DNA from 2 places in the Paenibacillus sp. IHB B 3084 genome. Region 1 is predicted to be linked to the other one. Evidence: riboswitches for the same ligand, from Rfam matches in the RefSeq annotation. Region 1 holds a riboswitch; the other holds the start of a gene.
What was found. A riboswitch is a leader RNA that binds a small molecule or an ion and turns the genes downstream of it on or off. The one in region 1 is predicted to bind cobalamin.
Positions count from the first base shown of each region.

Region 2: another riboswitch for cobalamin. It lies ahead of ASL14_RS13045 (ABC transporter substrate-binding protein); the one in region 1 lies ahead of ASL14_RS04895 (ABC transporter substrate-binding protein).

Region 1 is NZ_CP013203.1:1,047,895-1,053,838, reverse strand. It holds gene cobD (threonine-phosphate decarboxylase CobD) at 1-289, shown strand, start outside; gene cbiB (adenosylcobinamide-phosphate synthase CbiB) at 279-1,250, shown strand; gene ASL14_RS04900 (histidine phosphatase family protein) at 1,292-2,062, shown strand; cobalamin riboswitch at 2,187-2,380, shown strand; gene ASL14_RS04895 (ABC transporter substrate-binding protein) at 2,587-3,591, shown strand; partial or broken gene ASL14_RS04890 (FecCD family ABC transporter permease) at 3,588-4,625, shown strand; gene ASL14_RS04885 (ABC transporter ATP-binding protein) at 4,630-5,496, shown strand; gene cobT (nicotinate-nucleotide--dimethylbenzimidazole phosphoribosyltransferase) at 5,572-5,944, shown strand, end outside.
Region 2 is NZ_CP013203.1:2,774,834-2,780,777, forward strand. It holds gene ASL14_RS13035 (xanthine phosphoribosyltransferase) at 1-389, shown strand, start outside; gene ASL14_RS13040 (nucleobase:cation symporter-2 family protein) at 383-1,690, shown strand; cobalamin riboswitch at 2,233-2,436, shown strand; gene ASL14_RS13045 (ABC transporter substrate-binding protein) at 2,644-4,227, shown strand; gene nikB (nickel ABC transporter permease) at 4,243-5,172, shown strand; gene nikC (nickel transporter permease) at 5,188-5,944, shown strand, end outside.

The sequences.
Region 1 (5,944 bases):
GCTGATTGCTACGGAGCGTAGCCGTCTGCTGACCGCTTTGGCGGAATGGGGTTGCGGTGTCATCCCCGGTGAAGCGAATTACGTGCTGGCACGGGCGCCGGGGACGTGGAGCGCATCGGCCATTCAACAGGCGCTTGGACAGCGCGGGATTCTTATACGTAGTTGTGCCATGTACCCGGGGCTAACGACGAGCCATTTTCGAATTGCAGTCAAGGACACGGAAGCCAACGGCATGCTACTGTCTGTATTGGGTGAAGTGCTGGAGGAGGAACGGCGGCGTGACAGTTAGCTTGATCATGATGGCTGCATATCTTCTGGACAGGCTGATCGGCGATCCGAGGTGGTTGCCACATCCGGTCATCGGCATGGGACATGCCATTTCTGCCTTGGAAAGGGCAATTCGCCGCCGGGTTCACAGTGACCGTGGTTTGAAACGCGCTGGCTTGCTGCTGCCACTGATTGTGGTGGGCGGCTCCTTCGCGCTTGGCTGGACGTTACTGCGCTTGCTCGCCTGGATTCATCCGTGGCTGTCTGTCGGCGCGGAAATTGTGCTGATCGCCACCACGATTGCTTCCAAAGGACTAAAGGACGCCGGAATGGCAGTGTATCGCGAATTAAAGGCGGGTGATCTGCCTGCGGCACGCCGGGAGCTGGGAATGATCGTCGGGCGGGATACGCAGCAGCTCGATGAGCCTGAGATTGTGCGCGGTACCGTCGAAACGGTGGCTGAAAATATCGTGGACGCGATTATTTCCCCGCTTTTTTATGCCCTGATCGGGGGAGCACCATTAGCGCTGGCTTATCGTGCCGTGAATACCCTCGATTCCATGGTTGGCTACAAAAATGAAAAGTATCTGCATTTGGGCTGGGCCTCGGCACGTCTGGATGATGCCGCTAATTACATTCCGGCACGCCTGACAGCGGGTATGCTGGTAGTAACAGCGTGGGTTTATGGGCATGATGCTGGACGTAGCTGGCGTATGGTAAGGCGAGATGCGCGGCTGCATCCCAGTCCAAACAGCGGCTTTCCGGAATCAGCAGTTGCGGGTGCACTGGGGATTCGCCTCGGAGGCTATAATGTATATCATAGCGTGCGCTCCTTTCGCGCATATATGGGAGAGCTGGTGCGACCGATGGAGCCGGATGATATCCGGCATACGATCCGGCTGATGTTTGCCGTGTCCAGCATGTTTGCGGGATTGTGTCTGTTCGTGTCCGCCGGATGCTATGCACTGGGGTGGATACAGTGAAGCGTGACACACCGAATGCTGCCTATAGAGCAGGAAGCGATATGACCTTGAAGCATTATTTTACAGAACATCAGCAGTGGGACTTGGAACTTGTGCTGGTGCGGCACGGCACAACCTTATGGAACAGGGAACGTCGATACCTGGGGCACTCCGATCTGGGATTGCTACCGGGAGCAGAGCAAGAATTAGAGCCTTTGCGGGAAAAATTACAGATGCATTCCTTTGCCCGAATCTATTGCAGTGACTTGATACGTTGTCGTCAGACCTTGCAGATCATTTTGCCGGAATCGGAACTGGGACCAGAGCTTGGAGAGGGAACCCACTTCGAATTGAAACCGGAATCACGGTTGGAGCTGACATCCAAATGGGAGTCTGAACGTTTCCTATCTAATAGTTCCGCTAGGTCTGCCATCATGGAACCACATCTGAGAGAGCTTCATTTTGGGGAATGGGATGGAAAAACGTATGACATGCTCAAGGATGTGGCGTTGTATCGAGCGTGGATTGATGAGCCGCAGCGAATTACGCCGCCGGGGGGAGAGCCTTGGGCAGACTTTGTGAACCGCCTCGATGAATTCCTAGACTCTTTGTATGAGTGGCGTAAAATGATGGATGTTCAGAAAACAGGCATGCCTGATGCCCCACCTTCTGTTCTGGTCGTCACGCATGGTGGAGTGATTCGTCAGTTGGCTTGTATGCTGGTACCGGGTCATGATTTTTGGAGTCTGAATCCGAAGCCGGGAGCGGCAATTACGATTCGGTTGAGGCTGGGAGAACGACACCAGTGGATAGGAGAGGTGTTTTCTTTTTAGGTCAGATAGGGGCAAGTGAACAGGCGGTTTGGGTTGTAAGCCAGTCTTTTTTAACCTATAATCATCAAGTAAAAGAACGGCTTGACCAACACTACATCAAATATCCAGCAGACGAGGTCGGTGTAGCGGGATGAAACCCTCGGGTTCTTTCCGGTGCGCTGTTAAAAGGGAAGCCGGTGTGAATCCGGCGCGGTCCCGCCACTGTAAATGGAAAAATGCCAGCCCGCCCAGCTATATGTGCCGCAAAGCACATGAAGGAGCAACAGGCTGTCGCATGGTTCTGTAAGTCAGGATACCTGCCCGTCCGCCTGTCACCATAGTCCTTCGAGGAAAGGATGACGTGTTCGCAGTGACTGTCCATGCGGAAGAAACTGCCGCCTGCATATGAGCTGCGCTAACGTGACCCCTGTATCCTTATCTGAGGATGCAGGGGTTTTTTGAAAGGAAAAGAAGGCTGGATTTAGCAGATATCGGATGATGTTCAAGTGACGCTCTTAAAGAATTTATATGGAGGGGTGTAAATCATGGCAGGGAATAAAATAAAGGTCTGGACAACAGGCTTATTGGCTCTGGTCTTGGCGGTTGTGCTGAGTGCATGTGGAGCTAACGGAAAGAACGCTGAAAATAAAGGGGATCAAGTCTCACAGCAACCGGGACAGACAGCAACCGCTCAGGAGCCTCCGGGCAAAACGGTCTACCCGTTGACCATTAAGGATGCGACCGGGCAGGAGTTTACGTTCAAAAAAGCGCCGGACAAAATCGTTTCCGTCTCCCCGGCTGAAACCGAGGCGCTGTTCGCCATTGGACTGGATAAGGAAATTGTCGGCGTATCCGACTATTCCGATTACCCGGAAGCGGCTACGAAGAAGCCCAAAGTGGGCGGTATTATGAAGCCGAATGAAGAGGCGATCATCGCCGCGAATCCCGAAGTCGTTTTTGCAGGAATATCGCTCAGTGAGCAGGCGACGACCAAGCTGCGTGACCTGGGAATCATGATTTTTAAAACCGAGCCGAAAACGGTTGAAGATGTCATGGCTAACATTGAACTATATGGGAAAATTACCGACCATCAGAAAGAAGCGAGAGCGGTAACCGACAAGATGAGAGCAGATGTTGCGGAAGTGAAAGACGGTGTTAAAAATATCGGCAAAGGGCAGAAGCTGAGAGTATACGTCGAATTTTCACCCGGCTGGACGGTTGGCAAGGGAGAGTTTATGGATGAGCTGATTTCTTTGGCGGGCGGGGAAAATGTAGCTGCAACCCAAAAGGGCTGGTACCAGATCAGTGAGGAAAATATTATAGCGGCGAATCCGGACGTAATATTATACAGCAAAAATGTCAAGGACGACAAAACAGGCCAGACGCTCGGCGATATTATCAAAGCCCGTAGTGGATGGGATCAAATATCGGCTGTTCGTCAAAACCGGGTGTTTGCCGTGGATGATAATCTGATCAGTCGTCCGGGTCCGCGTGTAACGGAAGGTCTCAAGGAAGTGGCCAAGGGCGTGTATCCTGAAATTTTCAAATGACTCGTAGACTGATCGGCTTTGGAGGGGCAGGTCTTGCCTTATTGCTGCTGACGCTGTTGCTCTGTCTCGGCATCGGCTCGGCCAAGCTTCCCGTCAGCCAGATCACGGGTATTCTGGTCAACCATCTGCCGTGGTTAGGTGAGACGTTTACACCGGATTGGAATCCATCCACAGAGCAGATTATTTTGAAGATCAGACTGCCGCGTGTCTTACTGGGAATGCTGGTAGGCGCAGCGCTTGCGCTGGCGGGAGCCGGATTTCAAGGTGTGCTGCGCAATCCGCTGGCTGATCCGTACACGCTGGGGGTATCCTCGGGTGCTTCGGTAGGGGCAGCAGTGCTGATTTATTGGGGGCTTCAATTTTCGTTTGTAGGCGTATGGACACTGCCGCTGGTGGCATTTACGACCGGAATGCTGACGTTGTGGATGGTGCTGACGTTGGCGCGGGAAGGCGCAAAAATTCCGACGCAAAGCCTTATTTTATCGGGCGTGGTGATGCAATCTTTTCTGGGTGCAGTTGTTTCTTTTCTGACAGCCATGTCGAAGGAGACGGTTAATGAAATATTGTACTGGACAATGGGGAGCCTCAGTCTGCGCGGCTGGTCGTATACAGGCATCCTTTTGCCTTATGTGGTCATTGGGCTGGTGTTTCTGTGGAACCGGGCACGAGTGCTGAACATTCTGGCCTTGGGTGAACGTCAGGCGGCTCATATGGGGGTTAATGTAGATGCAACGAAGCTATCTGTTCTTATCATATCCACGCTGCTGACAGCCGCGGCTGTCTCGGTATGCGGAGTGATTGGCTTTGTGGGACTCGTTGTACCGCACATCATCCGTCTGGTGACGGGCCCCGACTATCGGATGATCGTTCCGTTATCCGCGCTGGGCGGGGCTATTTTCATGGCTTGGGCCGATACTGCGGCACGTACGCTACTGGCTCCGACCGAAATTCCACTGGGTGTCATGACGGCCTTTGTCGGTGCACCGTTCTTCGCATATCTCCTGTACCGGAACAAGAAGCTGCGCAGGGGGGATTGCTGTGAAGGAACCAAGTGGACCACAGGCATCGCGAGTCCGGGCGTTGGAGATTGCCAGTCTGACTCGTGATTTTGGGGAATTCCATGCGTTAAAAAATATAAGCTGGAGCGTAGACGAAGGAGATTGGTGGGGCATCATCGGCCCGAACGGGAGTGGAAAGTCGACGTTGCTGCATCTGCTTTCCGGTGTGGATCACGCGACTTCGGGAAACGTTCTTGTATATGGTAAAAAGGTCACTAGCTATGGCAGAAAAGAGCTTTCCCGTCTTGTAGCTGTGCTCCAGCAGGAGGGGCTCCCCCCGGTGGGTTACACGGTAAGGGAAGTCGTGGAAATGGGACGCTTTCCCCATCAGGACTGGTTTGGTAGAGAAAAGGTGGATAAGGAAAAAGGGATTGACCCGGGAATCATTACGGATCGTGTGCTGGAGAGGCTGGATCTTACCGACTTGGCGGACAGGTCGTTAGACCGTTTGAGCGGGGGACAGCGGCAGCGCGTGGCTTTGGCGAAGGTGATGGTGCAGGAGCCACAGATTTTGCTGCTGGATGAGCCTACAACCTATCTGGATCTACGCTATCAGCTTGAATTTATGGAGCTGCTGGCGGAATGGCGGCGGGAAACGGGCGTGACGATTATCTCTGTCCTGCATGATCTCAATTTGACTGCCCAGTTTTGTGATGACTTGCTTGTGCTCAAGGACGGAATGGTTGAGGGGTTAGGAGCTTCATCAGAGCTGTTAACAGAGGAGCGGATTCGCCATGTATATGGTGTTGAGCCTGTAATGTTGCCTCATCCGGATAGTGGTGTGCCGCAGCTTTTACTGCGAAGAAGTGCACGGGATGCAACTGGTCGGGGCGAACGACTGGAGTAATTTGAGTAAAGTATTGAAGAAACAGAATTTATGATGAGATCGCTAAACACATATAGGGAGCAGGGAGTGGAGGGCATGAACGGAAAATTACAGCAGTTGATCGCCAGCATTGCACAGCCGGACGGGGCGGCAGCCTTGGCGGCCTCGGAGCATTTGGACCAATTAACGAAGCCACCGGGGAGTCTTGGAAAGCTGGAAAGTCTGGCTATACAGTTGGCAGGCATTACGGGGGTGGACAAGCCTGAGTTTAACCGCAAAACGGTTATGGTCATGGCAGCGGATCATGGTGTATGTGAAGAGGGGGTCAGCGCCTTTCCGGCAGAGGTTACACAGCAAATGCTGTATAACATGCTGTCCGGCGGCGCGGCCATTAATGTGCTTGCACGTCATGCAGGTGCAGATGTCAAGGTGGTAGACGTGGGTGTGAATGCAGATGTCGCTCACGCGG
Region 2 (5,944 bases), 1.7 Mb from region 1:
TCTACGCGAAGAAAAAGAAGGCAATCACGCTGAACGAGCAGGTATACTTCGCTGAGGTTCACTCGTTTACACGGCAGGAAACCTATCAGGTAAGTATTTCCCAAAAATATCTCGATGCCAGCGACCATGTGCTGATCGTGGATGACTTTCTGGCGACCGGTGCAGCATTGGTCGGACTTACAGATATTGTGAAGGAAGCAGGAGCGGAGCTGGCCGGGGTTGGCTGCGTGATCGAAAAGAGCTTTCAGGAAGGCCGTGGACTGCTGGAACAAAGAGGCATCGCCGTACGCTCTCTTGCACGTATCGCATCCATGGCACCGGGCGAGGTTCATTTTATAGAAGAAGCGGGTGCGGTAATTCCTTCCGTTAAGGAGAATGTGGGATGTTAAGCAAACAAAAGTTATTCGCGCTGGGCTTCCAGCATGTGATGGCGATGTACGCTGGAGCGATTGCCGTACCTCTCATTGTAGGGGGAGCATTGCACCTGACGCCAGCCCAGATGGCCTATCTGGTGGCTGCCGATTTGTTCACTTGCGGGATTGCTACGTTATTACAGATTATGGGCACGCGGTTTTTCGGCAGTAGATTGCCTGTCATCCTGGGCTGTACGTTTACGGCGGTGGGTCCGATTATCGCGATTGCGTCGACCTCGAATTTGGCAACCGCGTACGGAGCCATTATTTTATCAGGTATATTCGTGGTGCTCGCGGCACCGTTGTATGGCAAGCTGCTACGCTTTTTCCCGACGGTGGTTACGGGTTCGGTTGTTACGATTATCGGCCTGTCCCTCATTCCGGTGGCGATGAATAACGTAGCAGGGGGTCAGGGTAGCGCGGATTTTGGACAGCCGCGTAATTTGTTGCTGGCGTTAGTTACTTTGCTGGTTATTTTGCTTGTGAATCGGTTGGCAAAAGGCTTTTTGCGCTCGATTTCCGTGCTCATCGGTCTGTTTGCGGGTACGGTGGTTGCTTATGCGATGGGAATGGTACATTTTGCTCCAGTGGCGCAAGCGTCTTGGGTGAGTGTTGCGCAGCCGTTTTATTTTGGTAAGCCTGAGTTTAGCATTATGGCAGTATGTACGATGATTATCGTTAACATTGTCAGCATGGTCGAGTCTACGGGCGTTTATTTGGCAGTAGGCAAGGCGATTGATCAAAAGGTAGAGCAGAAGCAAATCGTCAATGGTCTGCGTTCCGAAGGACTTGCGATTATGCTTGGTGGTATTTTTAATGCGTTTCCTTACACGGCTTTCTCGCAAAATGTAGGTCTGATTTCGCTGACACGCGTCAAGTCGCGGAACGTTATTTTTGCTGCGGGTGGTATTATGGTTGTTCTTGGTCTGTTGCCCAAGCTGGCTGCCTTAACGACAGTGATTCCTAATGCTGTGCTGGGCGGGGCGATGATCGTTATGTTCGGTTCGGTTGCTGCGTCGGGCATGTCTATTTTGTCAGAAGTGGACTTGCGGAAGGAAAGCAATCTGCTGATCGCGGCATGTAGCATTGCGGTGGGCCTCGGCTCTGCCGTGCTGCCCCAAATGTTCGACCAACTGCCGAGCTTTGCCAAAATGCTGCTGCAAAACGGCATCGTATCCGGCTCGATCACGGCGATTGTCTTGAACATCGTTTTAACGAAAAAACAAGCCGAATCGGTCAAAGGTGTGACAGTGTCGGAGGTTCCGCAGAAGGTTTGATAATTAGGATTAGATAAAGACAGCCGGAGAGAGGTCGTAAGCCTCTTTTTCCGGCTTTTTGGCATAGAGTTATTGATAAAGCCCTCTTTCTGTATGAAGAAGGGAATTTGAGATTCTATTAGAAGAATTTGCTAGAGTGGTAGGCAGAGGCGTGGTACGGAAGTTTCGGAACAAGCGAAAACCCACCGCGTAATTAGGTTGGCCCCTAACGGTGGGTTTCGTTTGCATTAACATTCAGTTATGCAGCGCGCCGTGGTGGTGATCCACAGCCTTTCAAGTCCTAAGAGTCTTTGCCGTTGGTAGCGGCGAAGACTCTTTTTAGTATACGGACACGATGGGTATCTCTATACCTAATTTTATCACGTCCATTGCGTGCATGCAACGCAAAGTCATAGCCTTGATTCTCGCCGTATCGTTCAAATTTAAATTATTATGCGACATTTGTTGACAAGCCTGTAACAACAAAATAAGATAGTCCTAAATCGTAATGAAAAAGAATAAAGGAAGAAAACAGGTGTGAGCCGGACTTTCTATCTACAGGGTTTCGTTGAGATCATGTAGATGGCTGTTGTACGTGCTCACTTAAAAGGGAAGTTCGGTAGATTCCGACACGGACCCGCCACTGTATACAGGCATCAGCAGGGAATTGCTGTAGCTTTCGGAATAGCCACTGGAACTGTGAAGAACCGGGAAGGCCTGAAAGATACGCCTGAAGTCAGGAGACCTGCCTGTTTTAACATCACTGTCAGACCCACGGGATGCTGGGGAGGTGGTTGGGCGTGCTGCTTACGGAATGTCTGAAACCGATCCGATCCCTTCTATGATTAGAGGTGCTTTGAGGTGAGCTTTGGCATTTTATAATGAAAGCATTTCTGACTGCTGATCAGGCGGTCGGGGATGCTTTTTTTTGCGTTAGGTATTTGTGAATGACAAGATAGAGGGGGATAAATAAGATGATAAGCAATCGTAAAAAGCGTTCATGGTCCATATGCACAGGGGTGATGCTGCTACTGGCAGTTATGGCTCTTGCGGGATGCTCCACAACTAATAAGACGGCGGACAGCTCCGACAAGGGCGAAAACACATCCGCACAACAGTCCACAACGGACAAAAAGCTGGTGATGGCGTATACGTGGAAGCCGTCAGGCGTTGACCCGCATGGCGATAATAGCTGGGATGTTATGCGTTCTGGCGCAGGCGAGACACTTGTCCGTTTGAATGAAAAGCTGGAGCCTGAGGCTTGGCTGGCCAAGGAATGGAAGCAGGATAGCCCCACAGTCTGGACGTTCAGCTTGCAGGATAAGGTCACTTTTCATAACGGAAAGAGTATGGACGCGGAAAGTGTAAAAACTTCCCTGCTGCGCTCCATTATGAAAAGCCATCTGGCGAAGGATTTGCTAGATGTAAAGTCAATTGACGTAACCGGGCCGCTGGCGTTGAAAATTACGACAAACCAGCCGAATGCGGCGCTGGTGTCCAATCTGGCTGATCCGTCGACGATTGTGCTGGATGTAGCGTCCATAAAGGATGAGCAGAGCTACCCTGCGATGACAGGTGCTTTTAAAATTAAAGCGTTCAACAAGGATCAATCCTTGGTCGTAGAGCGTTATGACGGATATTGGGGCGAGAAGGCCCGGCTGGCTGAAGCAACGATGAAGTTCATTACGGACGGCAATTCGCGCCTGCTGGCGCTGCAATCCGGCGAAGTAGATGTAGCGACCGATATTCCGGTGGATAACGCGGAGGTATTGAAAAAGAACGATAAGCTGCAAGTGCTGTCGGCTCCCTCTTTGCGCACCCATATGATCGTGTATAACATGGAGTCGTCTCTGTTCAAGGATGCCGCGAACCGCAAAGTAGTGGACAGCTTGATACCACGTGCATCCATTGTGAGTGCGATCATGAGAGGCTATGGTACGGAGGCAAGCAGCCCATTCCCGAGCATTCTCCCCTTCGGTAAGGTCGAGCGTAAAGCGCTGGACGGAACGCCCGAGCAGCTATTGACGAAGGATGGCTGGAAGAAGGATGCCCAAGGCACATGGACCAAGCAAGGCAAGCCGTTCGAAGTTACGTTGCTGACCTTTCCTCAACGTCCAGAGCTTTCGGTGATGGCTGAGGTGATTCAGAGCCAACTGCTGAAGGAGGGCATCCAGGTGAAGATTCGCAAGGTGGAAAATATCGACGAGGCACTGACCAAAAACGATTGGGATTTTGCCATGTACAGCATGCTGACTGCCCATACGGGGGAGCCGCAATATTTTATGGACATGTTTTATTCCTCTAAAAGCGAAGCCAATGTAAGCCGTTATAGTTCCAAACCGCTGGAGAACCTTCTTGGCAGCTTGAAGCTGGCGAAGGATACAGCGCAACGTAATGCTGTGACACTGCAAGCGCTGGATATCATTAATACGGATTTGCCGCAGTCGTTCATTGTTCATCCGGACAATGTATTTGGGGCGAAAAAAGGGGTGAAGGGCTTCACGCCGCATCCGATTGAGTATTACTACATTACGGCGCAATCCGATATTGCGGAATAACGGGCTGCATACCCTATGATTCGTTTTATTCTGGAACGTGTGGCGCAACTGGTCATCATTGTGTTTGTTGTATCCACGCTGACGTTTGTGCTGATGAGGCTGGCTCCCGGCGACCCTGCTACCATTCTGCTCACCGCGCATAATGTGCCTGCCTCTGAGGAGGCGTTGACGGCGCTGCGTAAGGAGCTGGGCTTGAGCGAGCCGCTGCATATTCAGTATGTGAACTGGCTGCGGGATGTGTTCACAGGGCACTGGGGCACCTCCTATGTATCCAAGGAGTCGGTGCTAACCGAACTGTGGAACAGACTGCCCGCTACTGTGGAGCTGGCTTCGGCGGGCTTTGCCGTCATGACGGTCCTGACTCTTGGAATGGGACTGGCCGCCTCAGTAAAATCCAGTGGTTGGCTCGATCGTCTGGGAAGGCTGTTTGCACTGCTGGGATCGTCCATTCCCTCTTTTTGGCTTGGCTTTCTGCTGATTTACCTGTTCTCCGTCTGTTTGGGCTGGCTCCCGTCCATGGGTCGTGAGGATTGGACTCATTTGGTACTGCCAGCGCTGACCCTTGGGGCAGGTTTGGGGGCTGTGCAAGCCCGTGTGCTGCGTGCCCAAATGCTGGAGCTGGGTGACCGGAATTTTGTGAAGGCGGCGAAGGCCCGAGGCTTTTCCCGCAAGCATATTCTGTTTTTTGAGATATTCAGGCATGCGATTTTGCCGATCATTACGCTGTTAGGCACAAATTTGTCATTTATGCTGGCGGGTAATGTCATTGTAGAGACGATTTTTTCATGGCCGGGTTTGGGCAAGTATTTTATAGATGCGATTACGCAGCGGGATTATCCGGTGATCCAGGGGTATGTCATTTTTGCTGCATTTTTAATCGTAGGTGTTCAGTGTTTGGTGGATGTGGTTCAAGCGGCTGTAGATCCGAGGTTGCGTTTGCGTTAGGGGAGGAAGTTGAAAATGAAAAACATGCGGCTGTCCTTCAAAGGGAGCTTGCTGACGGGAGGCGTAATGCTGGGCCTGATCGTATTGCTCGGGCTACTTGCTCCATGGGTTGCCCCTCATGATCCTCTCAATGTCGATCTCCTGAAGCGCTTGGAGCCGCCCAGCCGGGAATATCCTTTGGGTACAGACCATTTGGGGCGAGATGTGCTGTCGCGCCTGATTTACGGGATTCGGACCAGCGTACTGATTGCTTGTGCGATTACAGTGACCACCTTGTGTATCAGTTTGCCGATAGGCTTGCTCATTGGCTATGTACGCGGGCGTGTGGACCAGTTAGTCATGCGCGCCATTGATGGCGTGCTGGCTTTTCCCGATATCATTTTGACGGTGGCGATTGTGGGTATCTTGGGTCCGGGCTTTGTAAACATGACCTTAGCGATTATTGCGGTACGGTGGGCGGGATATGTTCGGTATATTCGCACCCTTGTTCAAAAAGCCTGTCAGGAGGACTATGTCCGATATGCCCGTTTATCCGGTAATTCACATGTGCGCGTGCTGAGACGTTATGTGTTGCCGCAGGTACTGCCACAGCTGCTTGTGTACGCGGTCTGGGACATTGGACGAGTCGTGCTTATGGTTGCCGGACTTTCCTTTCTTGGGCTGGGTGTACAGCCGCCTAAGCCGGAGTGGGGTGTGATGCTGCATGATGCGACGTCGTATTTTCAGGTGGCACCGCATGTCATGATTTTTCCGGGTTTGGCGATTATGCTGT